Regions from separate parts of the Vibrio agarivorans genome, predicted to be linked through region 3. Evidence: predicted binding sites of a transcription regulator. Region 3 holds the regulator's gene; each other region holds the start of a gene.
What was found. Region 3 encodes MetJ, which represses methionine synthesis genes. Its sites were predicted from a motif close to TTAGACNTNTANANGTCTAA; they were not measured.
Positions count from the first base shown of each region.

Region 1: the regulator MetJ is predicted to act here: its motif matches at 5,774-5,793, upstream of metN (methionine ABC transporter ATP-binding protein MetN).
Region 2: the regulator MetJ is predicted to act here: its motif matches at 6,173-6,192, upstream of metK (methionine adenosyltransferase).

Region 1 is NZ_JAUFQF010000004.1:182,013-193,076, reverse strand. It holds gene QWZ05_RS09270 (tetratricopeptide repeat protein) at 1-669, opposite strand, end outside; gene queF (NADPH-dependent 7-cyano-7-deazaguanine reductase QueF) at 681-1,526, opposite strand; gene syd (SecY-interacting protein) at 1,637-2,182, shown strand; gene QWZ05_RS09255 (Zn-ribbon-containing protein) at 2,186-2,962, shown strand; gene QWZ05_RS09250 (MetQ/NlpA family lipoprotein) at 3,123-3,932, opposite strand; gene QWZ05_RS09245 (methionine ABC transporter permease) at 3,973-4,650, opposite strand; gene metN (methionine ABC transporter ATP-binding protein MetN) at 4,640-5,674, opposite strand; gene gmhB (D-glycero-beta-D-manno-heptose 1,7-bisphosphate 7-phosphatase) at 5,891-6,442, shown strand; gene QWZ05_RS09230 (D-Ala-D-Ala carboxypeptidase family metallohydrolase) at 6,513-7,172, opposite strand; tRNA gene QWZ05_RS09225 (tRNA-Tyr) at 7,287-7,371, opposite strand; gene QWZ05_RS09220 (efflux RND transporter periplasmic adaptor subunit) at 7,724-8,800, shown strand; gene vexH (vibriobactin export RND transporter permease subunit VexH) at 8,803-11,064, shown strand, end outside.
Region 2 is NZ_JAUFQF010000004.1:551,605-562,668, reverse strand. It holds gene QWZ05_RS10930 (PilT/PilU family type 4a pilus ATPase) at 1-202, shown strand, start outside; gene ruvX (Holliday junction resolvase RuvX) at 267-689, opposite strand; gene QWZ05_RS10920 (YqgE/AlgH family protein) at 720-1,283, opposite strand; gene gshB (glutathione synthase) at 1,341-2,288, opposite strand; gene rsmE (16S rRNA (uracil(1498)-N(3))-methyltransferase) at 2,301-3,032, opposite strand; gene QWZ05_RS10905 (SprT family zinc-dependent metalloprotease) at 3,166-3,666, opposite strand; gene QWZ05_RS10900 (DUF2189 domain-containing protein) at 3,733-4,527, opposite strand; gene metK (methionine adenosyltransferase) at 4,928-6,082, opposite strand; gene tkt (transketolase) at 6,391-8,403, shown strand; gene QWZ05_RS10885 (glycosyl hydrolase 2 galactose-binding domain-containing protein) at 8,536-9,306, shown strand; gene QWZ05_RS10880 (DUF2061 domain-containing protein) at 9,313-9,684, opposite strand; gene QWZ05_RS10875 (universal stress protein) at 9,812-10,249, opposite strand; gene QWZ05_RS10870 (TRAP transporter permease) at 10,300-11,064, opposite strand, start outside.
Region 3 is NZ_JAUFQF010000004.1:835,387-846,450, forward strand. It holds gene bufB (MNIO family bufferin maturase) at 1-547, shown strand, start outside; gene QWZ05_RS12335 (HvfC/BufC N-terminal domain-containing protein) at 549-1,304, shown strand; gene QWZ05_RS12340 (DoxX family protein) at 1,323-1,775, shown strand; gene prlC (oligopeptidase A) at 1,829-3,871, opposite strand; gene QWZ05_RS12350 (23S rRNA (adenine(2030)-N(6))-methyltransferase RlmJ) at 4,063-4,902, shown strand; gene gorA (glutathione-disulfide reductase) at 5,193-6,548, shown strand; gene QWZ05_RS12360 (VC0807 family protein) at 6,740-7,435, shown strand; gene QWZ05_RS12365 (gluconokinase) at 7,636-8,136, shown strand; gene metJ (met regulon transcriptional regulator MetJ) at 8,227-8,547, opposite strand; gene QWZ05_RS12375 (O-succinylhomoserine (thiol)-lyase) at 8,758-9,924, shown strand; gene QWZ05_RS12380 (bifunctional aspartate kinase/homoserine dehydrogenase II) at 9,926-11,064, shown strand, end outside.

The DNA.
Region 1 (11,064 bases), 650 kb from region 3:
ATAGTGCTTACCCACAGTTGTATGAAACTCGATAAAGATACGCGGGTTGTTTGAGCGATCAATGTACGGCTTTATTGCATCATACAGGGCTTGAGCACGCTCAAGGTTGTTCTCGGCTGACGCAATCGCCGCCTCGAACATAGTCAGTTTATAGTTGATGCCTTTGGCAAATTGCTCGGAGTTGCGAATGGCTAAATAGTCTTGTCTCAGGCCTTCAAGCGTGTTTTTGGCTTTTTGCGTGTCGCTATCGGCTTGCCATGTTAGGTGCGTCTGTAAAATGCGCACATCGATGTTGAGAAAGGGCAGTGTGTATTGTTGGGTAAGTTCAATCGCCTCATTGAGGTATTGATTGGAAGCATGGTAATTACCCAGGTTAAACTCCGCCTGCGCAAGAATTTTCAGCGCCTCAACTGAACTGTTTGGCGAACGAGTATCGGCACTGCCGTCACGATTGACCATATTCATGTTGGTTTCAGACGTAAGCCTGCGCTGACTAAGGAAGTTCTTAGTCAAATCTTTGGACTGCTGCGGAATGATATCCACCAGCCCTTCGGCTTCGCGTAGCAGAGGCGATGAGTAAATCTCAGCTTTCGCACTGTGACAAACAAGCACAAGCAGCAGAGTGAAAACACTCCATAGAGAGGTGAAAAGACGCCCTTGTCTTACCATGCTTAAAGTTCCTACTGACGTGCCATGCGTGCGTTGTTGAGTGGTTGTGCTGTGACGTTTGAACGGAATGGGTTGATGTCTAACCCACCACGACGTGTATAACGCGCATAGACAGTCAGTTCAGTCGGCTGGCAGTATTTCATGATGTCAGTGAAGATACGCTCGACACACTGTTCGTGAAACTCATTGTGTTCACGGAAAGACACCAAGTAACGAAGTAAGGCTTCACGGTTAATTTTTTTGCCGGAATATTGAATTTCAACACTACCCCAATCAGGTTGGTTAGTGATCAGACAGTTCGATTTAAGTAGGTGGCTGTGCAGTTGTTCAGAGACTACCTCGCTGCCAGTTGCGTTTTCTATCAGTGTCGCATCAAAGTCATAGCTATCGATTTCAATGTCTTGGTCATCAATGCATTCGCCGAGCATGGTCACAACCGGGGTTTGAGTGAAAGACTGAACAGGTAAAATGTCGACACTGACTTCTCCACCAGCACAGGCAGAGAGATCTTTGCTCAGCTGTGCTTGAACATCATCCCAACAAGCAAAGCGGGTCTGATTGTAGCTGTTTAGGTAAAGCTTGAATGATTTAGACTCGATAAGGTTTGGGCTGGTGGCAGGAATAGAGACATTGCCAATCGCAACTTGTGGCAAGCCTTTGCTATTGAGCCAAGAGAGTTCGTAAAGTGTCCATACATCACAGCCTTGAAATGGCAGTGAATCACCCAGTTCGAGGTCATCACGGTTTAAGCTGCGAGGAACAGGTTGAAGAAGGCTTGCATCATACTGGTTAGCGTATTCGGTTTTTTGACCTAGGGTCAGACTGGCAAGTTCTTTAGCGTCAGAATATTTGCTCATACTTTACGTCAATTTCAATTAGAATAGCGGGATTTTACGAGATACCAGAGGCGCTGTCATCTTATGATCGCCCTAGGTATGACACGATCAGCAAATATCCGGAGTAGGGAATGGCACAAACCGTCTTGGGTGCTTTACAGGCATTAAATGTACGCTATCAGCAAGCGTATCAACAGAAACATCAGTCGTTGCCAAAAAATGAAGAGCTCGCTGATTTAGTCTCTCCTTGTGTGGTTGGGAAATCCGGTGATAGCGTGATTTGGCAAGCGGTGACACGTGATGTGCCGGCCGATTTTTCTAATGTTGAAAATGCCATAGAGTTGACCTTAGAGGACGATGTTAAGGCATTCTTTGGCAGCCAATACAGTGCTGATATCGAAGCGACATATCAGGGCAATGAGCTGACGCTTATCCAGGTTTGGAGTGATGAAGACTTTACTCGCTTGCAGGAAAATATCTTGGGCCACCTTGTTATGCAGCGCCGTTTAAAGCTCAAACCTACGCTGTTTATCGCTGCAACAGACGATGAAATGAAAATCATCTCTATCTGTAACCTGACAGGGGAAGTTATCTTGGAGCGTATCGGTACAGATAAACGTACTGTGCTGGCAGATAATGTGGTGGAGTTTCTCAATCAACTAGAGCCGAAGGTATAAACTGTGTTTGTTGTTGAACTGCAATTTGAGTGTTTTGATAACACAACGGTATCGGCCGTCGATAAAGCGATTAATGGTTTGATGGATGCGCTGCGCTATAACGGTCAGGTGTTGGGGCGTGAGTTTCCTATCACCATGGGTGAGGGCGAGTTTTATGTACGCGTTGTGTGTCCAGAAGAAGATAGCCTGCACCCAAGTAATCACTCTGACTTTGTAAAGGTTTGTTTGCAGCGCTTGTCTGAGGCGTGTTTATTATCACCGAAAATGCGCTTGCTTGGTCGCGACTTGAACTCAGAGCAGAGTGCTGAGCCGGAGCAACCAAGCTGGCAAGTGCTTTATACAACATATGTCCACACATGCTCTCCGCTCAGAAGCGGGGAAGACCTGCTACCTATCCCTCTATATCGCAACCCGCCAACCCTAAATGGTGACCACAAAGCGGTCATCAAGTGGCAAACTGAGTGGCAAGCGTGTGATGAAATTCAGATGGCGGGAGGCTGCCGAGCAGAGCACGCCGCGCTGCATGAAATTTGTGATACTGACAGTGTTCTATTTCGTCGCGGCTGGGATCTGCGTGGCCGTATCGAGTTCATCACCAAAGTCCCGACCTATTACTATCAATACCGAGTCGGTGGCAAGTCTCTGGCAGAAGAGAAAGCACGCAAGTGCCCTAAGTGTGGCGGTGAGTGGCTACTAGAAGAGCCGCTTCACGATATTTTCTACTTTAAGTGCGACGACTGCCGAATTGTCTCCAATATCTCTTGGGATCACTTAAAGTAATTTCATCGCCAGCCCGTCATCTGAGAACCACAGTCACCTGACAACAGTCTGTATTGGATGGTGACCTTCATCCTGATGAATATCAGGATCTACTCCTCACAACCACCCTACAAAAAAGGGGCTGATGCATTCACATCAGCCCCTTTCCAGTAATCAGAAATTACCAACCTTTAACCGCACCACCTTGGAAGATCTCAGAAGCTGCCGTGTACACTTCTTCTGTTTGGTACGCTTTTACAAAGTTTTGTACGTTTTCAGCATCAACATTGTCTTCACGTGCCACGATTAGGTTGACGTATGGAGACTCTTTGCCTTCAACAAAAACACCATCACGCTCTGGAGTTAGGTTGATTGAGCTTGCGTAAGTGGTATTGATGATAGAAAGCGCCACGTCGTCAAGAGAGCGAGGAAGCTGAGCTGCGTCTAATTCAAGAATAGTTAGGTTTTTCGGGTTCTCGGTAATATCACGAACGGTTGCAAGTAGGCCAACACCTTCGCGAAGAGTCAGCAGGCCTTGCTGCTCAAGAAGTATTAGTGAACGGCCAAGGTTTGTTGGATCGTTTGGCACGGCAATACGTGCACCGTCTGCAATCTCGTCAACCGATGTCACTTGCTTAGAGTAACCTGCAATCGGGTAAACAAATGAGTTGCCCGCGATAGTCAGCTTGTAACCACGGTCAGCCACTTGCTGATCTAGGTATGGTTTGTGCTGGAATGCGTTTAGGTCAATAGAACCATCATCCAGTGCTGCGTTTGGCGTTACATAATCAGTAAACGTCACCAGTTGTACGTCTAGGTCGTATTTTTCTTTTGCAACTTTCGCCGCAACTTCCGCAACTTGTGCTTCTGCACCAGCCATCACACCCACTTTGATTTTGCTTGTGTCGACTTCTTTGTCACCACAACCAGTAAGAACGATTGCAGACGCAGCTGCTGCAATTGCTAGAAGGCTTTTTACATTGAATTTCATGACTCTCTCCTTGTAAATGTAATTTGTTTTAAGCTTTGAATTAACGGTGGTCAACGCGGCGAACAAGCGCGTCACCAATAGATTGAATGATTTGAACCAGCACAATAAGCATCACAACTGTCACTGCCATGATCACCACATCATAACGGTGGAAACCGTAACGAATTGCCACATCGCCTAGGCCACCGCCACCGACGGTTCCAGCCATTGCCGAGTAGCTCACGAGTGTCACTAGCGTGATCGTGACTGAGTTGAGGATGGTCGGCAGTGCTTCAGGGAGCAATACCTTAGTGATAATTTGTGTTGGCGTTGCGCCCATTGATTGAGCGGCCTCTACCAGTCCAGTCGGGACTTCCAATAACGCACTTTCGATAAGACGAGCTACAAATGGGATTGCGCCAATGGTCAGTGGGACGATAGCCGCCGTTGTGCCAATGAAAGTACCTACCAACAATTTCGTGACTGGGATGATCGCCACCATCAAAACAAGAAACGGTACCGAGCGACCGATATTGACGATAGCCCCAAGGATGGCATTGAACTTAACGTTCTCAAGCAAGCCACCTTTTTTGGTCGTGTGTAAGATAACGCCTAATGGGATGCCAACAGCAAAGCCAACAATGCCAGCAACAGCCACCATGTAGATGGTTTCCCAAGTGGCACCAAGCAGTAGGTCGCTATTTAGGCTGAGCCATTCTGATACGCTATTAAAGGACATAACCAAGTACCTCGACTTTCACTTTGTGTTGCTTTAGATATTCGATAGCTGCATTGTCATCCGCTTCGCTACCAAAGAGCTCAGCGACCATCATGCCGAACTTCACGCCGCCAGCGTAGTCAAGGTCTGAGCTTAAGATGCTGACATCGATATTAAATTTACGTGCGATTTGGCTCATTACAGGGGCATCGACCGTTTCACCAGTAAACTCAAGACGCACTAGAGGGTAGCTGCCTTCTACGCGGCTCTCTTGTAGGCGTACTTGATAATCTTCTGGGATCGTCAGATCGAGTGTTGAGCGAATAAATTCATGGGCAAGCTCTGTCTTAGGGTGGGCAAAAATGTCGCCGACAGTGCCTTTCTCGACTAATTCACCACCACCAATAATCGCTACCTCATGACAAATGCTTTTGACCACATCCATTTCGTGAGTAATCAATAGGATAGTGATGTTCAACTTACGGTTGATTTCCCGTAGCAGTTCTAAAATCGATTGTGTGGTTGCTGGGTCAAGTGCGCTTGTTGCTTCATCGCACAGTAGCACTTTCGGATCAGATGCGAGTGCACGAGCAATCGCCACACGTTGCTTTTGGCCACCACTTAGGTTTGCTGGATAGGTTTCATGTTTATCTGCCAAACCGACTAAAGCTAAAAGCTCAGTCACCTTGCTGCTGATGTCTTGCTTACTGGTTCCTGCAAGCTCAAGAGGCAGAGCAACGTTGTCAAATACGGTACGTGAAGAGAGTAGGTTAAAGTGTTGGAAGATCATGCCGATATTTCGGCGCGCTTCACCAAGCTGGCTTTTGGTCAACTGGGTCAGATCGACACCATCAACAATGATTGAGCCGCTGGTTGGTGCCTCAAGCATGTTCACGCATCGGATTAAGGTACTTTTTCCCGCACCTGAAGAGCCGATCACACCAAAGATATTGCCTTGTGGGATCTGGAGATTAATGTCTTTAAGGGCATGGATCTCTTTCGCACCCTGGTAGAAAACTTTATTAACTTGATTAATTTCAATCATCGATAAACCTGTATACCGGTGTTGATAGTGAGTTATTTTGATCTACATCGCATTGAGTAGATGATGCTATTGGTTTCATGTTTTTAAGTCAATAGATATTTTTACGTCTAGACGTCCAAACGGTTAAATGTCCGGCTTTCAGACAATTTAGCCGTGCTCAAATCCGTAAAGCGTGCGATAATTAGCGCAATTCCTGAGTGAAATGAGAAACCTATTTTGGCGAAACCAGCAGTATTTTTAGACCGTGATGGTGTTATTAATGTAGACCATGGCTATGTTCATGATGAGCACGATTTTGAGTATGTAGATGGTGTCTTTGAAGCAGCAAAGAAATTCAAAGAGATGGGCTATATGCTTGTGCTGGTAACCAACCAATCAGGTATTGCGCGTGGTAAGTTTTCAGAAGACCGTTTTCTTTCACTGACGCAATGGATGGACTGGAATTTCTCAGATAATGGTGTCGAATTTGATGGCATTTATTACTGCCCTCACCACCCAGAGCATGGCCAAGGCGACTACTTACAAGACTGTGATTGCCGTAAGCCGAAACCAGGTATGTTTAACTCCGCCAAAGATTTCCTAAAAATCGACATGGCAAACTCGGTCATGGTGGGTGATAAAGCTGAAGACATGATGGCAGCTCAAGCGGCAGGTGTTGGCACAAAAATCCTTGTGCGTACAGGCAAGCCAATGACTGAAAAAGGCGAAGCTATTGCTGATGCCGTGCTAGACAGCATCGCCGACGTGCCAAGCTATCTTGCAAGCTAGATAAACACAAGACACTCAAACCGTTTCGATACGCTGTTCAAACGAGACGGTTTGGGGTGATTTCATCAGTCTACCAACTTCTATACCCACAGGTGTCGATATGAAATCGTACACCAGAATAGAGCCCCAGCCCCATACTATGCTCTCTGCCAACTTTATTGTATATCCTCATTAAAGCGCGATGTAACTCTGTGCGAGTTATCTCTTTTGCTGGGACAAGATCAAGCGCGCAAAACTCCATATGTTTACTTCTTGGTGCGCCCCCTGCCGATTGATTATATAAGGTGCTGCGTTTACCTGACACTGGGATTAGTGGCCCTAGCTCTGGCTCAACGTATTGTTGAATAAACTTTACGGTTCTAATCATATTTGGCACATTTTTCTCGGTCGGTAGAGTAAACAGCGAAGTACCATTTAAAACCCAATCAGTCCCTTGCAATAAAACCAGATGCAGAGGCATGGTTTTCCCATGTTTTTCATAAATGCCGGCATCAATAAATTGCTGATGTATCTCGTTTACCTGTTCAGTAATACCATTCATGATCACCCACCCGAGAAAAGCTGTTCGTGTAGGGAGTTTGAAACCACGCACTTCAACAATAAGATCGGCATACTCTAAATTGTGGTTATCTTCGTAGAGGGAAGCGTAGTCTTCGGCGAAGAGCTTTGCTGGCAGGCAAAGGCTAAAGATAAGCAAAGAGCGTGAAAGAAGAGTAAACAATAGATGCATAGACACTACCTTATGATCCGCTCGATGGGTGAGCTTAATTGATATAAGTGTAGATAGTGATTGTTCAGATAGCGAAAACGAAAAAAGCCAGCTCAATGAGCTGGCTTTCAAAGATGGTGGGGGGGGACGGATTCGAACCATCGAAGGCAGTGCCGGCAGATTTACAGTCTGCTCCCTTTGGCCACTCGGGAACCCCCCCAGGGGTTTTATAGTTTCATAAAGTTTAACTTTAAGAACTAAACTCTCGCAAGTTTTCCCAACGCTTTGCTTGAGTGCGGGGCGCATCATAGCAAACTCGTCTGGGCTGTAAAGCGTTTTCTTATGATTTTGAATCAAACGCTGTCTTTTTATTCAAAGTGGCGCAGTTTTTAGCGTAAACATGCAGTTATTCACCACTTTCCATCACTTTACACTGTAAGATCGAACCGCAATTAAGCACGTAATAGCTATTGTGGGCGCTATTTTTCATACATTTACATTCCTTGACGTTAATCGTCATGGAAAACCGTTACACTACTGAGAGATGTTCAATGATGGAACCTAGAAAAATAATGAACAAACCACTATTTATCGGACTCCTCTCCCTTTCACTAATGGCAACAACGCCAGTAGTTCAGGCGAGAGGGCCGGGTGCCTCTTCTATTACGGTTGTCACACAAGAAGTCGATGCGCACCAAGTCTCTCAATCTCTTACTTTGGTCGGTAAGCTTCAAGCGGAACAGTCTGTTGATCTTGCTTCAGAGGTAACGGGACGCGTAGACAAAATTCTCGTAAAGGCCAATAACTCGGTAAATCAAGGACAAGTGCTGATTGCACTTAATGATGATCGAGCACAAGCTACCTTGGCGGAAGCACAAGCGTATCTAAAAGATGAGCAGCGTAAGCTCGCAGAGTTTGAGCGCTTGGTGAAGCGCAATGCGATTACGCAAACTGAAATTGATGCGCAAAAAGCCAGTGTGTCGATTGCTCAAGCAAGACTTGATGTTGCTCAAGCTGATATGAATGATCACTATATCCGAGCGCCTTTTGCTGGCACAGTCGGCTTTATTGATTTCAGCCGTGGTCAACTCGTCAATCCGGGTGATGAGCTGATTTCTCTTGATGATTTGTCAGTAATGGAGCTCGACCTTCAAGTGCCAGAGCGTTACTTATCTCAAATTGACAAAGGCTTGGAAGTTATCGCAACCACGGCCGCGTGGGGCAACACTAAGTTCGAAGGTGAGGTGGTTGCTATTGACTCTCGCATTAACCAAGAAACCCTGAACTTACGCGTACGTATTCATTTCGTGAATTCGGATAATCAGCTTAAACCGGGTATGTTGGTCTCTTCCTTTATAGCATTCCCACCGATTTCTGCGCCGATTATTCCGGTACAAGCCCTGGAGTATTCAGGTACCAAACGCTACGTCTATGTCATCGATGACAGCAATAAAGCTAGTCGCCGTGAAGTTATCCTCGGCGCTCGTATCGAAAACGAGGTGGTGATCGAGGAAGGCCTCGATATTGGTGAGCAAATTGTCGTGCAAGGTATCGTTAACATGCGCGATGGTGCGCAAGTGACCATTTTAGGTCAGGAGCCAAGCGAACCTCGCTCTAAAGGTGGTAAACCAGAAAAGGCGGATAAATAACGATGTGGTTATCTGATGTTTCCGTTAAACGGCCAGTTGCCGCTGTCGTACTGAGCTTACTGCTGTGTGTGTTCGGCTTTGTATCGTTTACCAAGCTTGCGGTTCGCGAAATGCCGGATATTGAAAATCCTGTGGTGACCATTTCATCTCGATATGAAGGTGCGTCTGCAACGATTATTGAATCGCAAATTACTTCGGTATTAGAAGACCAGCTTTCCGGTATTAGTGGTATCGATGAAATTTCTTCAACCACACGTAACGGTATATCACGTATCACGATTACCTTTGATCTTGGTTATGACTTAAATACTGGGGTCAGTGATGTTCGTGATGCGGTTGCTCGCGCGCAGCGCTCACTTCCTGAAGAAGCCGATGATCCGATTGTTTTTAAAAACAATGGCTCGGGTGAAGCATCGATCTATATCAACCTAAGCTCATCAGAGATGGATCGTACTCAACTAACGGACTACATCGATCGTGTGTTGATGGACCGATTCAGCCTGATTTCAGGTGTGTCATCGGTGGATGTTTCCGGTGGCCTGTACAAGGTGATGTATGTAAAACTCAAGCCTGAACTGATGGCTGGGCGAGGGGTCACGACTACCGATATTACGCAGTCGCTGCGAAGTGAAAACCTTGAAAGCCCGGGCGGCGAAGTGCGCAATGATGCGATTACGATGTCGGTGCGAACCGCTCGCGCGTATAACACGCCGGAAGATTTTGATTATCTGGTGGTAAAGCGAGCTAGTGACAATACGCCAATTTACCTTAAAGATGTCGCAGATGTTTACGTCGGTGCAGAAAACGAAAACTCCACCTTCAAAAGTGACGGTGTGGTGAACGTCAGTATGGGGATTGTGCCTCAATCAGACGCTAACCCACTCGAAGTTGCACAACTTGTGCGTAAAGAAGTCGAAGATATTCAAAAGTTCTTACCTGACAGTACGCGCTTAGCGATTGATTACGACTCTACTATCTTCATCGAGCGCTCAATTGCAGAAGTGTACAGCACGCTGTTCATTACAGGTGGTCTGGTCATTCTGGTGTTGTATATCTTTATTGGCCAAGCGCGCGCGACACTGATCCCAGCAGTCACAGTTCCAGTATCACTGATTTCTTCGTTCATCGCCGCCTATTACTTTGGTTTTTCTATCAACTTAATCACCTTGATGGCGCTGATTCTGTCTATCGGTTTGGTGGTTGATGATGCGATTGTGGTGGTTGAGAACATTTACCATCACATAGAGCGCGGTGAAAAACCGCTACTTGCGGCTTATAAAGGGGCTCGTGAAGTCGGCTTTGCTGTTGTCGCAACAACACTCGTTCTGGTAATGGTGTTCCTGCCGATTTCCTTTATGGAAGGCATGGTGGGTTTGCTGTTTACAGAATTCTCGGTCTTGCTTTCAATGGCTGTGATCTTCTCTTCGTTGATCGCACTGACTCTGACGCCCGTTCTCGGTAGTAAGATCCTGCAAGCGAATGTGAAGCCAAATCGCTTTAATCGTTTTGTGGATCGCGTATTTAAACGCTTTGAAAATGGTTATCGCTGGGTATTAGTTCGAGCGCTGAAGTTTAAGTGGGCGGCACCTTTGGTCATTTTGGCCTGTATTGGTGGTAGCTACGGTGTGATGCAGCAAGTACCAGCGCAGCTTACACCTTCAGAAGACCGTGGTGTTGTGTTTGCTTTTGTTCGTGGCGCCGATGCGACCAGTTATAACCGCATGGCAGCCAATATGGACTTGGTAGAATCACGACTTATGCCATTGCTAGGTGACGGTTTTTTAAAGTCATTTAGTATTCAATCGCCAGCGTTTGGCGGCAATGCTGGCGACCAAACAGGCTTTGTGATCATGATTCTAGATGACTGGGATGAGCGAGACCTGACTGCTCAACAATCATTAGGAGAAATCCGCAAGGCACTTGCTGGTATTCCTGATGTGCGTGTATTCCCATTCATGCCAGGCTTCAGAGGTGGATCGAGTGAACCAGTCCAATTTGTCTTGGGAGGCTCTGACTATGCTGAGTTGAAAGACTGGGCTGAGTTATTGAAGCAACAAGCGGAAGAGTCGCCACTCATGGAAGGGGCTGAAATAGACTACTCAGAGAAAACGCCGGAGCTGGTTGTCTCGGTGGATCGCCAACGCGCTGCTGAATTGGGCATTGCAGTATCAGAGATCTCAAGCACTCTGGAAATCATGCTAGGTGGTAAGAAAGAGACCACCTATGTTGACCGAGGCGAAGAGTATGATGTTTATTTACGTGGT
Region 2 (11,064 bases), 280 kb from region 3:
TACGATGGCGCGTTCAAAAGAGGTTGGAATGCAGACCTTTGATCAGGCGCTCTATCAATTGGTGGTGGAGGATAAGATCAATGAAGAGGATGCGCTGCACAGTGCAGACTCCCCCAACGATCTGCGTTTAATGCTGAAAACACAGCGTGGAGAGGGGTTCTCTGGAGGTGCGCTGTCTAATGTGAAGATAGATATGGAATAACATGGAATAGCGAGCTAATAGCCGCCAGTTTATCTGGCGGCTATTACGGTGGTTATCAGACTCACTAACCCCATTGCGCCTCAAACCAGCTTTCTAAGATGACCACGGCTGACTGACAGTCAATATTGCCTTTCTCAAGAGCTTTGTAGCCTCCCATACTGAAAAGATCAGCACGAGCTTCGGCAGTTGATAGGCGTTCATCGTGCAGCTCGACAGGCAAACCAAAGCGGCCATGCAAGCGGTTAGCAAATTTCTTCGCTCTAGGGGTAATCGTTTCTAAGTCACGTCCATGCAAATCGGTTGGTAATCCGACGACAAGCAGATCCGGCTGCCACTCTTTGATCAACTTTTCAATGTCATCCCAGTTTGGGATACCATCATTAGCCTTAAAGGCGCGAAGCGGCGAGGCGGTACCAGTGATCTCCTGACCAATGGCACTGCCAATGCTCTTGGTGCCAAAATCAAAGCCCATAATTGTACGAGACATAACGAATCGGGTTTCCTATATTGATGAGGTTTAAGCGTGGCCAGCAAGACTTGAGAGTTGCGCTGGATCGATTCCAAGCTTTTCAACGGCTTTGCGCCACTTGTCATTGTTTGGTGTGTCGAAGATGAGTACGGAGTCGGCCTCAATTGTTAGCCATGAGTTGTCGGCAAGCTCGACCTCGAGTTGTCCTGCTGTCCAACCGGAATAGCCTAGGGTGACTAGATAATCACTGGGCTCAGCCTCAGTGCCGAGAACCGTCAAAATATCTCGAGAGGTCGTAACAGTGAGGTCATCAGTCATCTGAATGCTCGATTCGTAATAGTCTTTAGGTTTGTGTAAGACAAAACCACGATCTTCCGCCACAGGCCCGCCATTGAGTACGGGTCGCTCAAGGCTTTCAGTCAGGAGTTGCGGATGGACTGGATCGATCTCGGCTTGCTCAAGAATATTGCCTACCGTTACATCAATTGGGGCATTAATAATGAGACCCATCGCCCCATCTTCATTATGCTCACAGATGTAGACCACACTGTTCTTGAAGTAGGGATCTTGCATCCCGGGCATAGCAACTAAAAAGTGGTTGGTTAAATTCATAGCGACTCCAATAGGTTGGGGCTAATCAATGGCGGCCTATTATGCCGCCATGCGTGCTTATGCCTTAACGCGACGCTCAATAGCATCCATTAGCTTGCCAGTGATAGAGATATCAAAGGCAGCTTCAATCTCACGGATGCAGGTAGGGCTCGTTACGTTAATCTCTGTCAACTTGTCGCCGATGACATCAAGGCCAACAAAGATTAACCCTTTCTCTTTTAGCGTAGGTGCGACTGCTTGAGCGATCTTAAGGTCGGTCTCACTCAGAGGGCGAGCTTCTCCCGTACCGCCAGCGGCTAGGTTGCCACGCGTCTCACCTTTTGCTGGAATACGAGCAAGGCAGTATGGCATCGGCTCACCATCAACCACCAGAATACGCTTATCACCATTGCTGATATCAGGCACGAAGGTTTGCGCCATTGCGTAGTTTTGACCGTGGTTGGTCAGTGTCTCGATGATCACAGAGACGTTTGGATCGTTTTCTTTCACGCGGAAGATCGAAGCGCCGCCCATACCGTCAAGAGGCTTGAGAATGACATCGCCATGCTCTTCACGGAATGCTTTGATCTTCTCTGCTTTACGCGTCACGATGGTGGTCGGTGTCAGTTCAGGGAACCACGCCGTAAAGAGTTTTTCATTACAGTCACGCAGGCTTTGTGGCTTATTGACGATCAGTGCGCCATTTTCTTCTGCGCGCTCGAGAATGTAGGTCGCGTAGATGTACTCGGTGTCAAAAGGTGGATCTTTACGCATTAATACTGCATCAAGATCCGCAAGCTTAATCGTTTGTTCAGACTTAAACTCGTACCAGCCGTTCGGGTCTTCTTTTAGCTCAAGCACTTTTGTATCAGCAATCGCGACACCTTGATCAAGGTGAAGATCGTTCATTTCCATGTAGTGAATTTCGTAACCGCGACGCTGCGCTTCTAGCATCATGGCAAAACTTGAATCTTTCTTAATATTGATGGACGAAATTGGGTCCATCACAATGCCGAGCTTGATCATTCTTTTCTCCATTTAGCCAAGATCGCCAAAGCGAACTTGTAGGGCTGTAATTGCAGTTAGGGCGGCAGTTTCGGTTCTTAATACTCTTGGCCCTAGCAGCGTTTCTTCAAAATTATAGTGACGTGTTTTCTCAATCTCATCGCTAGATAGCCCGCCTTCTGGGCCAATCAACAGGCGAACTTTTTCAACGGGTGTCGGTAGCGTATTGATTGAGTATTTAGCGCGAGGGTGCAAGTTTAATTTAAGACCATCAAACTCTTCATTACACCACTCTTCGAGTTGCATTATCGGGCGAATCTCAGGAACGCGATTCCTACCGCACTGTTCACATGCCGCGATTGCCACTTTTTGCCATTGTACTAGCTTCTTCTCAAAACGCTTTTGGTCTAGTTTGACTCCGCAGCGCTCAGAAATAAGGGGAGTAATACTGTTTACGCCAAGCTCCACAGACTTTTGAATGGTGAACTCCATTTTGTCACCTCGAGAGATCACCTGACCAAGATGCAGGTCGAGTGGTGATTCAATGCTGTTCTCAACACGCTCTAGTACCTTTACCGCGACGTTTTTCTTACTGACAGCAGCGATCTCTGCTGGAAACTCGGCGCCACTGTTATCAAACAACAGAACCTGTTGTCCCTCTTTCATGCGTAGCACGCGGCCAACGTGGCCACTAGCATCTTCACTTAAGTTAAGTTCACCAAGAGTGAGGATAGGTTCCGGGTGGAAAATTCGAGGTACGCGCATAGTGCAGTATCCAAAAGTTAGCTTATTGATATTGAGTTAAGTCTAACATGGTTGCGCAGCGACGAAAAAACAAGGGGTTGAAATGTGATGGATTATCTTCAGGCTCAAATGTTCGGAGAGTTCTCGAAGAGTACTAGGAGAGTTGCTTACCAGTAAACTGCAACTGCTCATGACAAAGGCTACAACGATAAGCAGCTTGCTGACGCTGCACTTTGTTATGACGGCGAATAGTGAGCGCATAGTCGTTACAAGAGCAGCAATATTGGAAGGTTTTCCCTTGAACTGAAGCAACATCAAATGAGTGCGTCGTATTTGGGTTTACACCAAACACTTTAAGCATGATAGCTTGCCACTCTTTACCGTGTGGTCGCACACGACCAAACAGTTTGTAACAGAGCAAGTGAGCGATTTCATGAGGAATCACCTCGTTGATAAAGGCGTCTGGGTTTTCGCTAAATAGAACTGGGTTGAGACGGATTTCCCACAACTGAAGGTAGGCCTTGCCTGCGGCTTTGCCACGTAACTGATAGCTTATCTTTGGCTGTGGTAGAGAGACATCAAAATAGCGCTCAGCTTGCTGAATGCAGTGCGCAACCTGTTTGATGGTTTGGTGTTGTAGTTCACGATCTAGCAAAACAAAAGCCCCGAAGAAATTCGGGGCTAGAATACCTAAAGTTGGGCGAAAGCCCAATCTGTATATCTAGGGTTGATGTTTCTTTTTGATTGTTGAGTGGTAGGCATGCCATGTTCCGTAGCCGAGAATTGGCATAGTAAACAGCATACCAATACCGTAGGTTGCAAAGCCGAGAAGGATACCGCCGCCAATAATACCCGCCCAAACAATCATTGCACCAATATTGCTGCGTACGGCGTTCACACTGGTGAACACGGCTGTCATCATATCGACACGTCGCTCCATCATTAGTGGAATCGAAAAGGCTGAGATACTAAACACTACAGCTGCGAGCACAGCACCAACCACTGAACCGATCACCAAAAAGGGGAGAAAATCACTGAGGGGAGCCCCTTGCACAGAAGGGTAGATAGCGTGAAGCAGAGCGGCTATGCGCATCCAAAAAATCATAGCGACAGCCAACAATACCGCGAATGCCCATTGAGAAGATGAGTTGCGACCAATCGCCTTCATAGAGTGGGGTAGGCTAGCTTTGTGGCCTTTTTCTCGCTGCCAGCTCGCATCGTACAATCCAAGAGCGAGAAACGGGCCGATGAGCATATAGACAATCAAACTGGGCATAATGACCAGATGAGTACCTTGCCACTGAACCAGCAGCACAATACCAATGGCGGCCGCCATAAAGCACAATCCATAGAAGGCACTAATGATAGGCATACGAACAAAATCGTTCAGCCCGAGCGCTAACCAGTGAAAGGGAGCAGAGATACTGAGCGTGTTGCACGGTATGGTGCGAGCGTACTCATGGTCAGATTGCTTCTGCTTAGTGTCGAAATCTGACGAGTTGTAGGTGCGAGGCATGCGTCCTCCTTGATGCGTTCTAGTTACCTATCAGGAAAAAGCTTATCGCCGTAAGCAGACACATTCACGCAATCACCTGATAACAGTCGGTGCAGGGTCGAATGAAACACGACCTAATGCTACCGTTCTATCTATACGGTGCATGGCGGCATAAGGGACAGCAAACCATCATGTCGATGCAGAGACTATGTTCTCTCTAAGCACAAATCATAAGAAATAATCATGGGCTAAAAGGTTGTTATGGCGATACCGATGTAGTCAATAATGCATGACGACATTGGTATCGATTTGTTTGCATAGTGTTATAACTATCGACACGGATTGGCCAAAATTCAAATCTTTGTCGCACAAAAAAGCCCCAGCATGGCTGAGGCTTCGAATTCTTTGTGGTGATGTAGGCTTATTTGATGCCTGCAAACTCACGTAGAAGTGCTGCTTTGTCTGTCGCTTCCCATGGGAACTCTTCGCGACCAAAGTGACCGTATGCTGCTGTCTTCTTGTAGATAGGCTGAAGAAGGTTCAGCATCTCTTGTAGGCCGTATGGGCGTAGATCGAAGTTTTGGCGAACCGCTTCAACGATGATGTCGTGTGATACTTTTTCAGTACCAAACGTCTCAACCATGATAGACGTTGGATCAGCAACGCCGATAGCGTATGAAAGTTGGATTTCACAACGGTCAGCCATGCCTGCTGCAACGATGTTCTTCGCTACGTAACGTGCAGCGTAAGCTGCAGAGCGGTCAACCTTCGATGGATCTTTACCAGAGAATGCACCACCGCCGTGACGAGCTGCGCCGCCGTAGGTATCAACGATGATCTTACGACCCGTTAGACCACAGTCACCCATTGGGCCACCGATTACGAAACGACCAGTTGGGTTAATGAAGAAGTTAGTCTCTTTGTTGATCCACTCAGAAGGCAGTACTGGCTTGATGATCTCTTCCATTACTGCTTCACGTAGGTCAGGTGTTGAGATTGAATCACAGTGTTGAGTAGAAAGAACAACTGCGTCGATACCAACAATCTTACCTTGGTCGTATTGGAACGTTACCTGTGATTTTGCATCAGGACGCAACCAAGGTAGTGTGCCGTTCTTACGTACTTCCGCTTGTTTTTGCACAAGACGGTGAGAGTATGTGATCGGCGCTGGCATCAGAATGTCAGTTTCGTTTGTTGCGTAGCCGAACATGATACCTTGGTCACCAGCACCTTGCTCTTTAGGATCCGCTTTATCAACACCTTGGTTGATGTCTGGAGATTGCTTACCGATAGTGTTCAGAACAGCACAAGAGTCAGCATCAAAGCCCATGTCAGAGTGAACGTAACCAATTTCACGAACGGTTTCGCGAGTTAGCTCTTCGATATCAACCCATGCAGACGTTGTGATCTCACCACCAACCATTACCATGCCGGTCTTTACGTAAGTTTCACAAGCAACGCGAGCTTTAGGATCTTGCTCAAGAATTGCGTCTAGAACTGCATCAGAGATTTGGTCTGCAATTTTATCTGGGTGACCTTCTGAAACCGACTCAGAAGTGAATAGGTGCTTAGCCATGTGAGCTCCACTTTATTAACTATCTACATAGCCGTGTTTCACTGCACAAGGTTGGCAAAACGGCTATTAACAAAAATTTTCTGTAGGTGTTTCTACATCTAGACGTCTATTCTAGTTTTCAACAAATGAATTACAAGTGATTTTTAGTATTAATTAGAACCAAACGTTTGCGTAAACCACTACGGTTTTTAGGCTTATTTGCTTGGATAGAGCTCAAATTACTCAAGTAAACGTTTGCAGAGTGTGAATCGCTCTGCGACAATACCCGCGCTGCGAAGCAGCTTCATTTATCTTTTCTCATTCGCTTAATGCATTCAGGAGCAGACATGTCTTCTCGTAAACATCTAGCTAATGCAATCCGTGCTCTTAGCATGGACGGTGTTCAGCAAGCTAACTCTGGCCACCCAGGCGCACCAATGGGTATGGCTGATATCGCTGAAGTTCTTTGGCGTTCTCACCTAAATCACAACCCAACTAACCCTGAGTGGGCAAACCGCGACCGCTTTGTTCTTTCGAACGGTCATGGCTCAATGCTGATTTACTCACTACTGCATTTGTCTGGTTACGAACTATCAATTGACGATCTTAAGAACTTCCGTCAATTGCACTCAAAAACACCTGGCCACCCAGAGTACGGTTACGCTCCAGGTATTGAGACGACAACAGGTCCTCTAGGTCAAGGTATTACTAACGCAGTGGGTATGGCTATCGCTGAAAAAGCGTTGGCTGCTCAGTTCAACAAAGAAGGTCACGATATTGTTGACCACTTCACGTATGTCTTCATGGGTGACGGCTGTCTAATGGAAGGTATTTCGCATGAGGCATGTTCTCTAGCGGGTACTCTAGGCCTAGGCAAGCTGATTGCATTTTGGGATGACAACGGTATCTCAATTGACGGTGAAGTTGAAGGCTGGTTCTCTGACGATACACCTAAGCGTTTTGAAGCTTACGGTTGGCACGTTATCCCAGCAGTTGATGGTCACGATAGTGATGCAATTAATGCAGCGATTGAAGCGGCGAAGAATGATCCACGTCCAACGCTAATCTGTACTAAAACCATCATTGGCTTTGGTTCACCAAACAAGTCAGGTTCTCATGACTGTCACGGTGCACCACTTGGCCACGAAGAAATTGCAGCGGCTCGTGAGTTCCTTGGTTGGGAACACGGTCCGTTCGAAATCCCAGCAGACGTATACTCTGAGTGGGATGCGAAAGAAGCAGGTAATGCAAAAGAATCAGCTTGGGAAGAGAAGCTAGCAGCTTATGAAGCGGCTTACCCAGAGCTTGCAGCTGAGTTCAAGCGTCGTACTAACGGTGAGTTGCCAGCGCAATGGGAAGAGAAAGCAAACCAAATCATTGCTGATCTTCAAGCAAACCCTGCAAACATTGCTTCGCGTAAAGCATCTCAAAATGCGCTAGAAGCGTTTGGTCAAATGCTACCAGAATTCATGGGCGGCTCTGCTGACCTTGCACCATCAAACCTAACCATGTGGTCTGGCTCTAAATCACTAGAAGCGGATAAGTTTGACGGCAACTACATTCACTACGGTGTACGTGAGTTTGGTATGACGGCAATCATGAATGGTATTGCACTACACGGTGGTTTCGTACCATACGGTGCAACATTCCTAATGTTCATGGAATACGCGCGTAATGCAATGCGTATGGCTGCACTGATGAAGGTTCAAAACATTCAGGTTTACACGCATGACTCTATCGGTCTAGGCGAAGATGGCCCAACGCACCAGCCAGTTGAGCAAATTGCTTCTCTACGTGTAACACCAAACATGAGCACATGGCGTCCATGTGACCAAGTTGAATCAGCAGTAGCTTGGAAACTGGCAATTGAGCGTAAAGATGGCCCTACATCACTGATCTTCTCTCGCCAAAACCTGGCTCAACAAGAGCGTGATGCACAGCAAGTGGCTAACATCGCTAAGGGTGCATACATCCTTAAAGATTGTGCAGATAAGCCGGAGCTTATCATCATCGCAACTGGTTCTGAGGTTGAACTAGCAGTTGAAGCAGCGGCTCAATTGACGGCGGAAGGTAAGCAAGTTCGCGTAGTATCAATGCCATCAACGGATGCATTTGATAAGCAAGACGCAGCTTACCGTGAAGCGGTTCTACCATCAGATGTAACAGCGCGTATTGCAGTAGAAGCAGGCATTGCTGATTACTGGTACAAGTATGTTGGTTTTGATGGCCGCATTATCGGTATGACAACATTCGGTGAATCAGCACCTGCTGGTGAGCTGTTCAAGATGTTCGGTTTCACAACAGAGAATGTTGTAGAAACAGCTAAGGAACTGTTGGCATAAGCTTCACTTTGGCATAATCTCGCCTAAGCGCTAATAAAGCCTATAATTATAAATAGAAGGCCAGAGTCAGTGACTCTGGCTTTTTTTGTTGGTCAACGCTCACTGACCAGCATAGACGAGAGAAAGTAAAGCATGAAGCTATCATTAGCAGGCTGGTGGCAAGTCTCACCCCTGACCGATTTATCGATCCCGCAGGACGATATCACCTTTCCCGCACGACTGAGTTCGGTGCTGCCTTCCCATCTCACCGAGGCGCAGATTAGCGCTCAAGAGTGGCACTTAATGCATGACATCGAGCTTGATGAAGAACTCTTTGCGCCCGCTGTAGATTTAGTAATGAGTGAGGTCTCTCATTATGCAGAGGTTCGTGTGAATGGTGTTGCCGTATTCGATTGTCTTGGCGATCGACAAACGATGCGAAAGGATATTCGACCTTATCTACAAAAGGGACGTAATCGCCTTGAGTTACTGTTTTTGGAGCAGGAAGATGACTGGTTGCTCGAAGAGGAGCAAAGCCTAGGAGAGCATGTTGGTCATTCGCAACAGCCGATAGAGATTCTATCTGAGCCTTACTTGCAATTCATGCGTCACATTCGCTTAGAGAGGGTGGAAGTTGAACAGGTATGGCATCACGGTGGAGGTTGTGAGGTGCTTGTGAAACTGAATTATGATGTTCATCAATTTGGCTTAGCCTCGGCTTGCGTGCAGTTTAATGGGGTTAGTCTGCAACTGCCTATTGATTTGCGCCATCAATCTTTAACGGCATTGTTTCAGGTAGAGGCGCCTAAGGTGACGCAAGCGGATGAGAGAGGAGAAAAACTCAGTATAACCATAGAACAACACCAATATGAGTTTTTCATCCCACTTAACCCAGCAAACACATTGTCTAAGTTTGCTCTGTAGCTTGTTTTAAGCGGCAACAGGGTGGTTGCGCGTCCATACCTTTTCATGGAAGTAGTAAGCGATGGTGTTACACGCTGGCTCTATTGTCGCCATGATGCTACCAACCAATACGTCTCCAGTGAGTAAGTAGGCGACACCGAAGGCAACACTGAAGTGGACGGTGGCAAAGCTAGCGGTTTTGATAGTGGTTGAATTTGCAATCTTTCTCAATGAAGGCACTTTTAACCACGCTTTTTCGTGAAAGTAGAATGCAACAGTATTGACCATGGGTTCAATCATCGCGATTAAGCTACCGATAAGGATATCGCCAGTTAAAATGTAGCCAACGCTAAATGCGATGAAGAAATGAATCATTGCGAAGTTAAGAGTCTTTTTCATGAGAGTATCCTTATTGGTGTTTCGTTCTTTGCTATAATTAGTATTGATAATTATTCTCATTTAGTAAAGAAAAAAATACCTATCGCAGTGATAGGTATTTTTCTTAATGCTTAACTCTTTGTTTTACTTAGCCTTGAGGCTTAACGACTAAGACATTGATCGGTGAGTTTTGTACGACTTTGCTGGCAACAGAGCCGAGTACAACCTTATCGAGCTTCGAGCGCTTATGGCTTGGCATCACGATTAAATCAGCCCCAAGCTTCTCTGCGTATTCCAAGATAGTGGAGTACGCTTTGCCTTCCGCCACATGCGTTTTGTAGACGAGTTCTTCAGGTACATGCAGGTCTGCGAACTGTTTTAATTGCTGCTTCACGTCAGCCTTCATTTGTGCGGCAGCATCTTTCGGGAAGTATGTTGCAACCATAGACATATGAATGCCTGGCAGCACGTTTAAAAGATGAATTTGCGCCCCAGACTGCTTAGCATGCCACACTGCGAGGTTTAGAGCTTTGTCACTGAATCCTTTGTCATTAAGGTCTACAGGTACAAGAATTTGCTTAAACATTCTTTATCTCTTTTTGTATCGGCTCAGCGTTTCCTGCTGAGCCATATTTGTTAGGCGCTAACTTGCTCCTTGCGAGCGCGACGTAATTGATTCCAGCCCATCAAGCAAACGATCAATAGTGTCGGTACGAAGACCCACTCTTTCATTGGTCGTTCGGCTTTTTGGACGATAGATTTAATTTCCCAATCGAAGTCGATACCCGATGCTTCGGCTGGGCTGCCGAATTCAACCATATCAACCAGCATTTTGCCCTCGTCTTCGATAAGCATTAGTCCCATAGAAGAGATACGATCTTCTGCACCGACAGCTTTATCATCGAAGGGTAACTTAACCGTTTTTTCTACGTATCGACCGTCAAGTGTTTCCCCGGCAACTTCAAGGCGCACAGCCTCACCGACGGGCAGAGCTTCGACAACTTCACTTAACTCGATACCCGGCTTTATCTCTTGTGCAGGATAGACCATGTCCCACCAAAAGCCAGGACGGAAGAAGGTAAAGGTTAGAACGAGCAGTAAGAGCGTCTCCCACCACTTATTGCGAGTAAACCACCAACCTTGAGTCGCTGCCGAAAACAGCAGCATTGCAATGATTGACGAGATTACTGTGAGCGCTAAGTGCCACCATGTATCAACTCCCATCATGAGTAGCTGCGTGTTGAATACAAACATGAAGGGTAGAATGGCAGTACGGATATCATAGGTAAAGCCCTGAATACCGGTACGAATAGGATCCGATTTCGCTATTGCAGCCGCGGCAAACGCAGCTAAACCCACTGGTGGTGTATCATCGGCTAAGATCCCGAAATAGAACACAAA
Region 3 (11,064 bases):
CCCCCTCCCCTATACTGAGGAAGCATTGCAGGTATTCTGCCGCAATGTGCTCGATGTTCAAGACACTTTAGGGCGAGCTATTTTGATTGAAAACCCATCAAGCTACCTTGCCTTTCAACACTCGACAATCAATGAGTGGGATTTTTTAGCTGAAGTCCACCAGCGCACTGACTGTCGTTTACTGCTCGACCTGAACAACATTCATGTCTCTGCATTCAATCATAACTTTGATCGCCATGAGTACATTCAAGGTATTCCTTTGAATGCAGTAGATGAGATTCACCTTGCTGGCTTTACTGTAAAAACGCTTGAGCAAGGCGAGATATGGATTGATACCCACAGTCACCCTGTAAGTGATGAAGTATGGGATCTCTATCGGTATTGGCTTCAAATTGCTGGACCAAGACACACTTTAATTGAGTGGGATATGGATATACCTCAGCCAGAGGTATTGCTTGATGAGGCTAGCAAGGCGCAGAGCCTACTTCTCGACGGTATTGCCTGCCAGACAATGGTCACCCAGACAGCACGAGTCATCGGAGGGTAGTATGGAGCTTGGTCAATTACAGTCTCAATTTGCTCGCGCACTGCACTATCAAGCAAATGGAGAGGAGTGCAACATTGTCAGTAATCATTTCACTGCTGACGATCGCCTCCAAATCTATCGCAATAACTTTATCATCAGCCTCAGTGAGGTCTTGTCTGCAACATACCCAATAGTCGAGCTATTAGTTGGTGAGGAGTGCTTCTGCCAACTCGCCCGTCACCACATACTTCATTACCCGTTAACCCAATGTGATGTGAGTGATTACGGCGATCATTTTACCGAGACTCTGGAACATTTTCCGACTGTGATTGAGGCTGCGCCCTATCTTCCCGAGGTCGCACAGTTTGAATGGTCAATGGATACTGCTTTTCATCGAGCGGGTTATCCAATTGGCGATAACGTTCATCAAGTGCATGCACTCGCTGAGCTTAGCCCTGAGCAACAAGGAGACGTTGTCTTACAGCTTTACCCTTCGGTGCAGTTAATCTCAAGTTCCTATGCTCTATTTGAGTTGTACAACGCAGTACAAAACAACTGCTTTGACTCATTGGATATTCACTCGCCTCAACAGGGCGTGATATTAGCCTTACCCAATGGCCATCGCACACCCATGGCTATCGACCCTGAGGTTTTTAAACTGATTGATTGTATTCATCAACAGATGCCACTCGGTCTAATACCACCTAACCTGCTTACTCATCTCAATGTACTGATGGAAAAGGCGCTTGTCGCTGGATTTACGCTGGATAACAAATAATGAGAAGGACACGAGATTATGCCTAATTTAAAAAGCCAAATAGAAAGCTACGACTCTTTAGTAGATAAGCTCCAAGCCATATTCGTCCCTCTATTATTGCTATTTTGCCGCTTATGGGTCGCGTGGGTGTTCTTTAACTCTGGCCTTGTCAAAATCGCATCTTGGGACAGTACCTTGTTCCTATTCGAATACGAGTACCAAGTGCCTATCCTTCCGTGGGAAATCGCAGCTTATACAGGAACAGCCGCCGAACTGATTCTGCCGGTATTCTTGGCGATTGGTTTCTTTACCCGGCCCATGGCTGCGATTTTGTTCGTTTTCAACATTATTGCTGTCGTGTCTTACCCACTTCTTTGGGAGAAGGGCTTCTATGATCACCAATTGTGGGGGCTAATGATATTGGTCGTGATTGTTTGGGGGGCAGGACCGCTCTCTGCTGATGGACAGATCAGGCGTGTCATGGATAAATAAACAAAAAGAGCTAATCAAACGATGAGCTCTTTTCATTAGATTAAACGAAAAATCTACGCCGAGATACCCGAGTGGCGCAGCAGAGCGTCAATCTGTGGCTCACGACCTCGGAAGCGTTTAAACAGCTCCATTGGCTCTTCACTACCACCCATCTCAAGGATGTTGTTCAAGAAACTTGCACCAGTTTCTTTGTTGAAGATACCCTCCTCTTCAAAACGAGAGAATGCATCTGAAGACAACACTTCCGCCCATAGGTAGCTGTAGTAACCCGCGCTGTAACCACCCGCAAAGATATGACTAAAACTATGTGAGAAGCGATTCCACTCTAGGCTTGGTAGTACCGCTACCTTGCCTTTTACATCTGCCAACGTCTCAAGGACTTTTGGCCCAACTTCAGGATCAAATTCAGTGTGCAGAGTAAAATCGAACAAACCAAACTCAAGCTGACGCAGAATAAACATGGCTGACTGGAAGTTCTTCGCTGCCAACATCTTATCCAACATCTCTTTTGGCAATGGCTCGCCAGTCTCATAATGACCAGAGATAAACGCCAACGCCTCCTCTTCCCAGCACCAGTTTTCTAGGAACTGACTTGGTAACTCAACAGCATCCCAAGGCACGCCATTGATACCTGACACCGCACCCGTTTCAACCTGTGTCAGCATATGATGGATACCGTGACCAAACTCATGGAACAAAGTCACCACTTCATCGTGAGTAAATAGCGCCGGTTTATCACCCACTGGACGGTTAAAGTTACACGTTAAGTAAGCAACGGGTGATTGCAGTTCACCTTGAGCGTTGATGCGACGAACACGACATTCATCCATCCATGCACCACCACGTTTATGTTCACGAGCGTAGAGATCGAGATAGAAGCTACCACGCAATTGCTCACTCACATCAAAGATGTCAAAGAAGCGTACTGAAGAGTGCCAAGTCTCCACACCCTCGCGCTCTTTCACACTCATACCAAACACGCGGTTTAGAACCTCAAACAGACCGCTGACGACTTTGCTTTCTGGGAAGTAAGGACGGAGCTCTTCATCAGAGATTTGGAATAGGTGCTGCTTTTGCTTTTCGCTGTAGTAAGCGATATCCCAAAGCTCTAAGCTATCGACACCAAACTCTTTGCTTGCAAAGCTACGCAAATCTTCAACTTCACGCTCACCTTGAGTTTTCGCTTTTGTTGCTAAGTCATTGAGAAAACCCAGAACCTGATCTGGGCTTTCAGCCATCTTAGTCGCGAGTGACTTTTCACTGAAAGTGTTGAAGCCCAACATGCGCGCAATCTCATGGCGCAGTTTAAGCTGCTCGTTAATGATCTCAGTGTTGTCCCACTTGCCCGCATTCGGGCCACGATCCGAGGCGCGCGTCACGTACGCTTCATACAGTTCTTTACGCAGGTCTTGATTGTCGCAATACGTCATGACTGGTAGGTAAGATGGAATATCTAAGGTCAGAAGATAACCTTCCAACTCTTTCGCTTCTGCTGCCGCTTGTGCCGCAGCAAGTGCAGACTCCGGCATGCCTGCTAACTCCGCCACATCAGTGACATGTTTCGACCAGCCCATCGTGGCATCGAGTACATTGTTTGAAAACTGAGAACCTAGCTCTGACATTCGCTTACTGATTTCACCGTAGCGGTGCTGCTCATTGGCAGGTAAGCCAATGCCTGACAATTCGAAGTCACGTAGTGAATCTGTGATGGTTTTCTTTTGTGCCTGAGTCAGCGTTGCAAACTCATCACTCGCTTTAATTGCCTTATAGGCTTCAAACAGCCCTTTATGCTGACCAACCCATGTACCGTATTCAGATAACAGTGGTAGACAACTTTCATAAGCTTCACGCAACTCTTCACTGTTCACCACGGAATTCATGTGGCTCACTGGTGACCAAATGCGACTCAAACGGTCATCGACTTGCTCAATCGGGGCAACAAGGTTTTGCCATGTCGGTCGATCATTTCCCTCCAGCAAGGCGTCTATTTTTGCACGGCAATCAGCAATAGCTTGCTCGACAGCTGGTTTCACGTGCTCTGGTTTGATCTCAGAAAAAGGGGGTAAATCGTTAAACGTCAACAATGGATTGGACATAATCATTCCTTGTAGTGGAAAGCTCGAATGCGGTCACGGGTTTAGAGATGCGGCACCACCATTCGACCCTCTTATTTTCATTAATACTTATCTAAATATAGGTAGGTTCAGCAATTTTCAATAGTGGCGTATAATCGTAACTATATCTTTATTCCTAAGACACGCTCTGAGTAGCGTTTTGAGAGTCCACCTTGCTAAGTTATCGCCATAGTTTTCACGCCGGCAATCATGCGGATGTCGTTAAGCACATCGTACAAAGCCTCATTCTTGATGCGTTCAAGCAGAAAGATAAACCATTTGTTTATCACGACACCCATTCAGGTGTTGGCCGTTACGACTTAACTCACGAATGGTCAGAAAAAACCAGCGAGTATAAGCAAGGTATCGCTCGTGTATGGCAACAAGATAACACGCCAGCGGATATTGAAGGTTACCTAGAGTCGATCAAAGTGCTCAACAATGGCGATGCTCTGCGCTATTACCCAGGTTCTCCTCGCGTTGCACGTGCACAAATTCGCGAACAAGACCGCATGGTATTAACCGAGCTGCACCCAAGTGACTATCCACTGCTTGAGCAAGAATTTCATCGCGATCGTCAGGTAAAAATCTTTAAAGAAGATGGCTTTAAACGCCTTAAAGCGAGCTTACCACCAAAAGAGCGTCGTGGCTTAGTGCTCATTGACCCTCCTTATGAGCTGGCCAAAGAGTATCGAGATGTGGTGAATGCCATTGCACAAAGTTACAAGCGCTGGGCAACCGGTGTCTATGCGATTTGGTATCCAGTAGTAAACCGCCATGATATTGACGATATGCTCGAAGGATTAGAGAGTCTAGGGATCAAAAAGATCTTACAGATCGAACTAGGTGTTTCTCCCGATACTAACGAGCGCGGCATGACTGCATCGGGCATGATCGTGATTAACCCTCCTTGGAAACTAGAAAGCCAAATGAAGGAGATTCTACCTTTCCTCAAACAGGCGATCGCACCTGCTACTGGTCATTACAAGGTCGAGTGGGTTGTTCCTGAGTAACCCTTTACGCATCTAACTTTCAGGCACACATCGTTGTGCCTGAAAAGCCTTTCCCTAACTTCATTTCGTCTAATATTAGCGAGTGGCGTCTTACGTTCGCGGTCTATCAACAAGATACTCATCGTTATTAGTCATAATCAAACTCACTTTTTCCCATTAGATAAAGTTGCTAGACTCATCGTACTATTAAGGATATCGATTCCTATATGTTCAGTATTGAGTTTGGTGATTTCACCCCAATCTAGTTCTTATAGGCAATCCACAAAATCAATAAGCTCCTGGAGAAAGTAATGGCAACACATTTTGACTATATCTGTATTGGTGGCGGAAGCGGCGGTATCGCATCAGCAAACCGCGCAGCTATGTACGGTGCAAAGGTCGCACTTATCGAAGCGCAAGACTTGGGTGGTACATGTGTAAACGTAGGTTGTGTACCGAAGAAGGTCATGTGGCATGGTGCACAAGTTGCTGAAGCGATGAACCTTTACGCTCCAGATTACGGCTTTGATGTGGATGTGAAAGGCTTTGACTGGGGTAAGCTTGTAGAAAGCCGTCAAGCTTATATCGGTCGTATTCACCAATCTTACGACCGCGTATTGGGCAACAACAAAGTGAATGTGATTAAAGGCTTCGCTAAGTTTGTTGACGAAAAAACCGTTGAAGTAAACGGCGAGCATTACACGGCTGATCACATCCTGATCGCAGTTGGTGGACGCCCTACCATTCCAAATATTCCAGGTGCTGAACACGGCATCGACTCAAATGGCTTCTTTGATCTTGCTGAGCAACCAAAACGCGTTGCTGTGATCGGTGCAGGCTACATTGCGGTTGAAATTGCAGGTGTGTTGCACGCGCTAGGCACAGAAACCCACCTGTTCTGCCGTAAAGAGACGCCAATCCGTAGCTTTGACCCAATGATCATTGAGACACTGGTTGAAGTAATGGAAGCAGAAGGTCCTACGCTGCACAACAACTCCGTGCCAAAAGAGATCGTTAAAGAAGCCGATGGCAGCTTAACGCTTCACCTAGAAAACGGTAACAGCCAAAACGTAGACAAAGTGATTTGGGCGATAGGTCGCCATCCAGCAACGGATGCAATTAATCTCGACTCTACCGGTGTTGCGACTAATGAGCGCGGCTACATTAAGGTAGATGAATACCAAGAAACAAACGTGAAAGGCATCTACTGTGTAGGTGACATCATGGAAGGCGGTATTGAACTAACTCCTGTTGCGGTCAAAGCAGGTCGCCAACTTTCTGAGCGTCTGTTTAACAACAAACCCGATGCGAAAATGGACTACGACCTTGTTCCAACGGTTGTTTTCAGCCACCCACCAATCGGTACTATCGGCCTGACAACACAGGAAGCGGAAGAGCAATACGGTAAAGACAATGTGAAAGTCTACACTTCTGGCTTTACTGCGATGTACACCGCGGTAACTAAGCACCGTCAACCATGTAAGATGAAGCTAGTTTGTGCGGGTGAAGATGAGAAAGTCGTTGGTCTTCACGGCATTGGCTTCACGGTTGATGAAATGATTCAAGGCTTTGCGGTTGCAATGAAGATGGGCGCAACTAAAGCAGATTTTGATGCTGTTGTCGCCATCCACCCTACTGGCAGCGAAGAGTTCGTCACCATGAGATAGGGCACACGCCTATCTCGTCGCAATTGATAAAAGCCACTGAGCAAACAAAATCTCAGTGGCTTTTCTTTATCCAGCCTAGTCGCGGATAAGGCAATGAAACATCCTGTCACCCTATAGGCATTTGCGTTTTACCCACACTTGGATACTATTTCCAGCCATTTACTCTCTTTGTGTACCAAAACAGGACAGCTATGAGTCAAAGTAACAACAAAAAGCCCAACCCACTGTTTGAGGTGGCCTTTAACGTCTTGATCCCATCGTTCATTTTAATGAAGTTCAGTGGTGATGAGCACTTAGGCGCGGTCATGGCACTGGTTGTCGGTCTCGCATTTCCTGTGGTTTATGGTGGCTATGAGCTGATAAACAATAAGAAGTTTAACTTTATCGCTGCACTTGGCTTTATCAGCGTGTTGCTCACCGGTGGTATTGGCCTACTAGAGTTAGACACTCGCTGGTTGGCTCTAAAAGAAGCACTGATCCCAGGGCTGATTGGTATCGCGATTTTCGTCTCTACGTACACTCGCTACCCTGTAGTGAAAAAGGTTCTATTTAACGACACCGTGTTGAACTTACCACTTATCAAAGAGCGTCTGGCACAAAGCGGTAATGAGCAAGCATTTGAACGCTGTCTATTGCGCTCTAATCATCTATTTGCGACCACGTTTTTCTTCTCTTCTGCGATGAACTACTTCCTTGCTACATGGATTGTAACCAGTCCAGCAGGCACAGCAGCATTCAATGAAGAAGTCGGTAAGCTCGCGCTATATAGCTACCCTGCAATCGCTATCCCTAGCATGATTATGATGATGGCTATCTTCTATTATATTTGGAAAAAAATCAGCAGCATGACATCGCTAACTGCTGAAGAGGTTTTCCATTCTAGTTGATAGGCAAATCGAACTAATACTCGCACTCAGAAAGGGGCATCACTTGGTTGGTGCCCCTTTCTCTTTTATGATTTATGACCCAATAATCCTCATCTATTGATAGATAGCTGTGACTTAAGTCAACTCTCAATAACTTACCCATCACGCATTTCCCAGAGCGAGAATAGTATAAAGTCTGTTAGTGTATATGGAGCAACATTATGCTTGGCAGTAGCATTATCGTCATGGGAGTTAGCGCTTGTGGCAAAAGCACAATCGGTGAGCTTTTAGCACATAAACTTGGCTATAAGTTCATAGACGGAGACGACCTTCATCCGCAAGAAAATATTCTAAAAATGTCATCTGGCCAGCCATTGAACGATAGCGATCGCTTGCCATGGCTAGAGTGCATTCGTGACGCTGCTCATCGCTTCGAAAGAAACAAAGAGAACAGTATTATTGTCTGCTCAGCACTCAAGAGAAAATATCGCGATCAAATCCGAGAGGGAAACCAAAATGTTACCTTCATTTTTCTAGATGGTAGTATTGATTTAATACTTGAACGTATCCGTGCGCGCCAAGGGCATTTTATGCAAGAGGGTATGGTGAAAAGCCAGTTTGAAACACTTGAGCGCCCATACGGTGAACCCAACACCATATTTATCAACATTGATGCGCCTATCGATGAAATTGTCGAGCAGGCAATTCAGCAAATAAGTTGAGTTTTTCGCAAATCTATCAATATTCGAATGCAGAGTTTTGGGGAGCTTTACCAATAATACTCCCCAAAAACCTATCGACGATAAACTTTCCTATTCTTCGTCAAACGCTTCAAACTCGATACCCATCTCTGTCATCAGCGCTTTCGCTTCTGCAGGAATTTCATCAGGGCGGTCTTTTCGCAAATCTTCGTCTGTCGGTAAAGGCTGGCCAGTGTATGCGTGCAGAAATGCCTCACATAGCAGCTCACTGTTTGTCGCATGGCGTAGGTTATTAATTTGGCGGCGAGTACGTTCATCCGTCAATACTTTCAGTACTTTAAGAGGGATAGATACTGTGATTTTTTTTACTTGCTCGCTTTTTTTACCATGCTCAGCATAAGGGCTAATGTATTCGCCATTCCAGTCTGCCATGAGACACCTTTCAATCGTCGTTGTTCTAAATAGATAAGGGGGAGATTTTAGCCGGATTTAAGGCTAAGAGCAAAGACATATAGACGTCTAGAAGTGTTGACGTCTCACATTATGAAAAGTAAAGTGTCGGTTAATGGATTAAGAAACGTTTATAACAGATTTAGATAAACGTTTTGTGAAGCACTATCACTCTTTGGGAAGGACACTCTTATGAGCGCACGCAAGCCTGCGACAATTGCCGTTCGCACCGGCATCGAATCAGACACTCAACACCATGCGGTTGTTCCACCCATTTACCTCTCCACCAACTATGGTTTTCCGGCCTTTGGCGAAGTCCCAAATTATGACTATACGCGTTCTGGCAACCCAAATCGAGGCCTCCTAGAGCAAGCGCTTTATGAGCTCGAATCAGGAAAAGGGGCGGTAGTCACAAACTGTGGCACCTCAGCTCTAAACTTGTGGGTTTCTGCATTTCTCGGCCCTGACGATCTTATCATTGCTCCACACGACTGTTACGGCGGTACATACCGTTTGTTCAATACTCGTGCGCAAAAGGGCGACTTCAAAGTACAGTTTGTTGACCAAACCGACACGCAAGCACTCAATGAAGCACTTGAAAAGAAGCCAAAGCTTATCTTGTTAGAAACACCATCGAACCCGCTGGTTCGAGTGGTGGACATTGCCGCTATTTGTCAGCAAGCGAAACAGGTTGGCGCTCTGGTTGCTGTCGATAATACCTTTTTGACACCTGTGTACCAAAAGCCTTTAGAGCTCGGTGCAGACTTCGTTATCCACTCTACGACTAAGTACATCAATGGCCACTCTGACGTCATTGGTGGTGTGGTGATCACGAAAACAGAAGAGCATGCCGAGGAGCTCGCTTGGTGGGGTAACTGCATTGGCGCAACCGGTACTCCTTTTGATAGTTACATGACTCTGCGCGGTATACGTACCCTCGGAGCTCGCATGCGAGTGCATGAAGAGAGTTCACAGCAAATCCTCGACTGCCTGATTAATGAGCCCCTAGTAAGCAAGGTCTACCACCCTAGCCTACCAAGCCACCCAGGTCATGAGATTGCGAAAAAACAGCAGTCAGGTTTCGGGTCAATGCTCAGCTTTGAGTTCGGCGGCTCATTTGAGCAACTTAAATTCTTTGTCGGTAAGCTCGAGCTCTTTTCTTTAGCAGAGTCACTCGGTGGGGTAGAAAGCCTTATTTGCCACCCTGCATCGATGACACACCGCGCAATGGGCGAAGAAGCTCTAGCAGAAGCAGGAGTGACACAATATCTGTTACGTCTGTCTGTCGGCCTAGAAGACTGCCAAGATCTGATTGCCGATCTAGAACAAGCATTCGCTCAAGCGAAGGAGGCATTTTAAAATGACTCACCCACGTCAGTTACACAAATTTGGTGGCAGTAGCTTAGCTAACCCTGAGTGCTATCGCCGAGTTGTCAATATCCTTAAAGACTACTCGAACAGCAATGATCTGATTGTCGTCTCTGCTGCTGGCAAAACAACCAACCGCCTGATTGAGTTTCTCGATAACCTTGAGCGTGATGGACGCTTGGCACATGAGACACTACAAGAGTTAAGGCAGTTTCAGATTGAATTAGTAGAAAGCCTCATCACTCAAACAGACACAAAAGCGCGCCTACTTGATCACTTGATCACCGAGTTCAGCGCACTGGGTGAAGTGGCTTACCCCGTTAGTGCTAAGACACGCGCCTCAGTGCTAGGTCATGGCGAAATGTGGTCGGCACGACTGTTAGCCAATCTACTTAACGAGCAAGACCTCAATGCTGTAGAGCAGGACTCTCGTCAATTTCTGCGTGCCGAAATCGGCACTCAACCCGAAGTAGATCGCGGCGCCTCATACCCACTACTCAAAGAGGTTTTAGCACAGCATAGCCAGTACCGAATCGTATTCACTGGCTTCATGGCACAGAACCATCAAGGCGAAACCGTGCTGCTTGGCCGCAACGGGTCAGACTATTCTGCAACCATTATTGGTGCACTAGCCGAGGTTTCACGCGTTACTATCTGGAGTGATGTTGCTGGGGTATACAGCGCCGATCCGCGTATTGTCTCCGATGCCTGTCTGTTGCCACTGCTGCGCCTAGATGAAGCTAGTGAACTAGCACGCCTAGCCGCACCAGTCTTGCACAGTCGTACACTTCAGCCTGTCGCACAAAGTGCAATGGATCTTCACCTACGCTGTAGCTACGAACCAGAGGCTGGTTCAACCCGTATCGAACGTGTATTGGCTTCCGGTCGTGGTGCTAAAATTATCACCTCACTTGATGATGTATTACTCATTCAACTGCGCTTTGCTCACAATCATGACTATCAACGTGCGCAGCAAAATGTGCTGAAAAAACTGAAACAAGCACAGCTAGAGCCCCTGGCTTACGAGAGCCAAGCTGATCAATACTTATTGCAATTGGCCTATACCCAAGAGATTGCTAACGGTGCTCTAGCCTTTTTACAAGACGCTGCGATTGAAGCAGAACTTAAGCT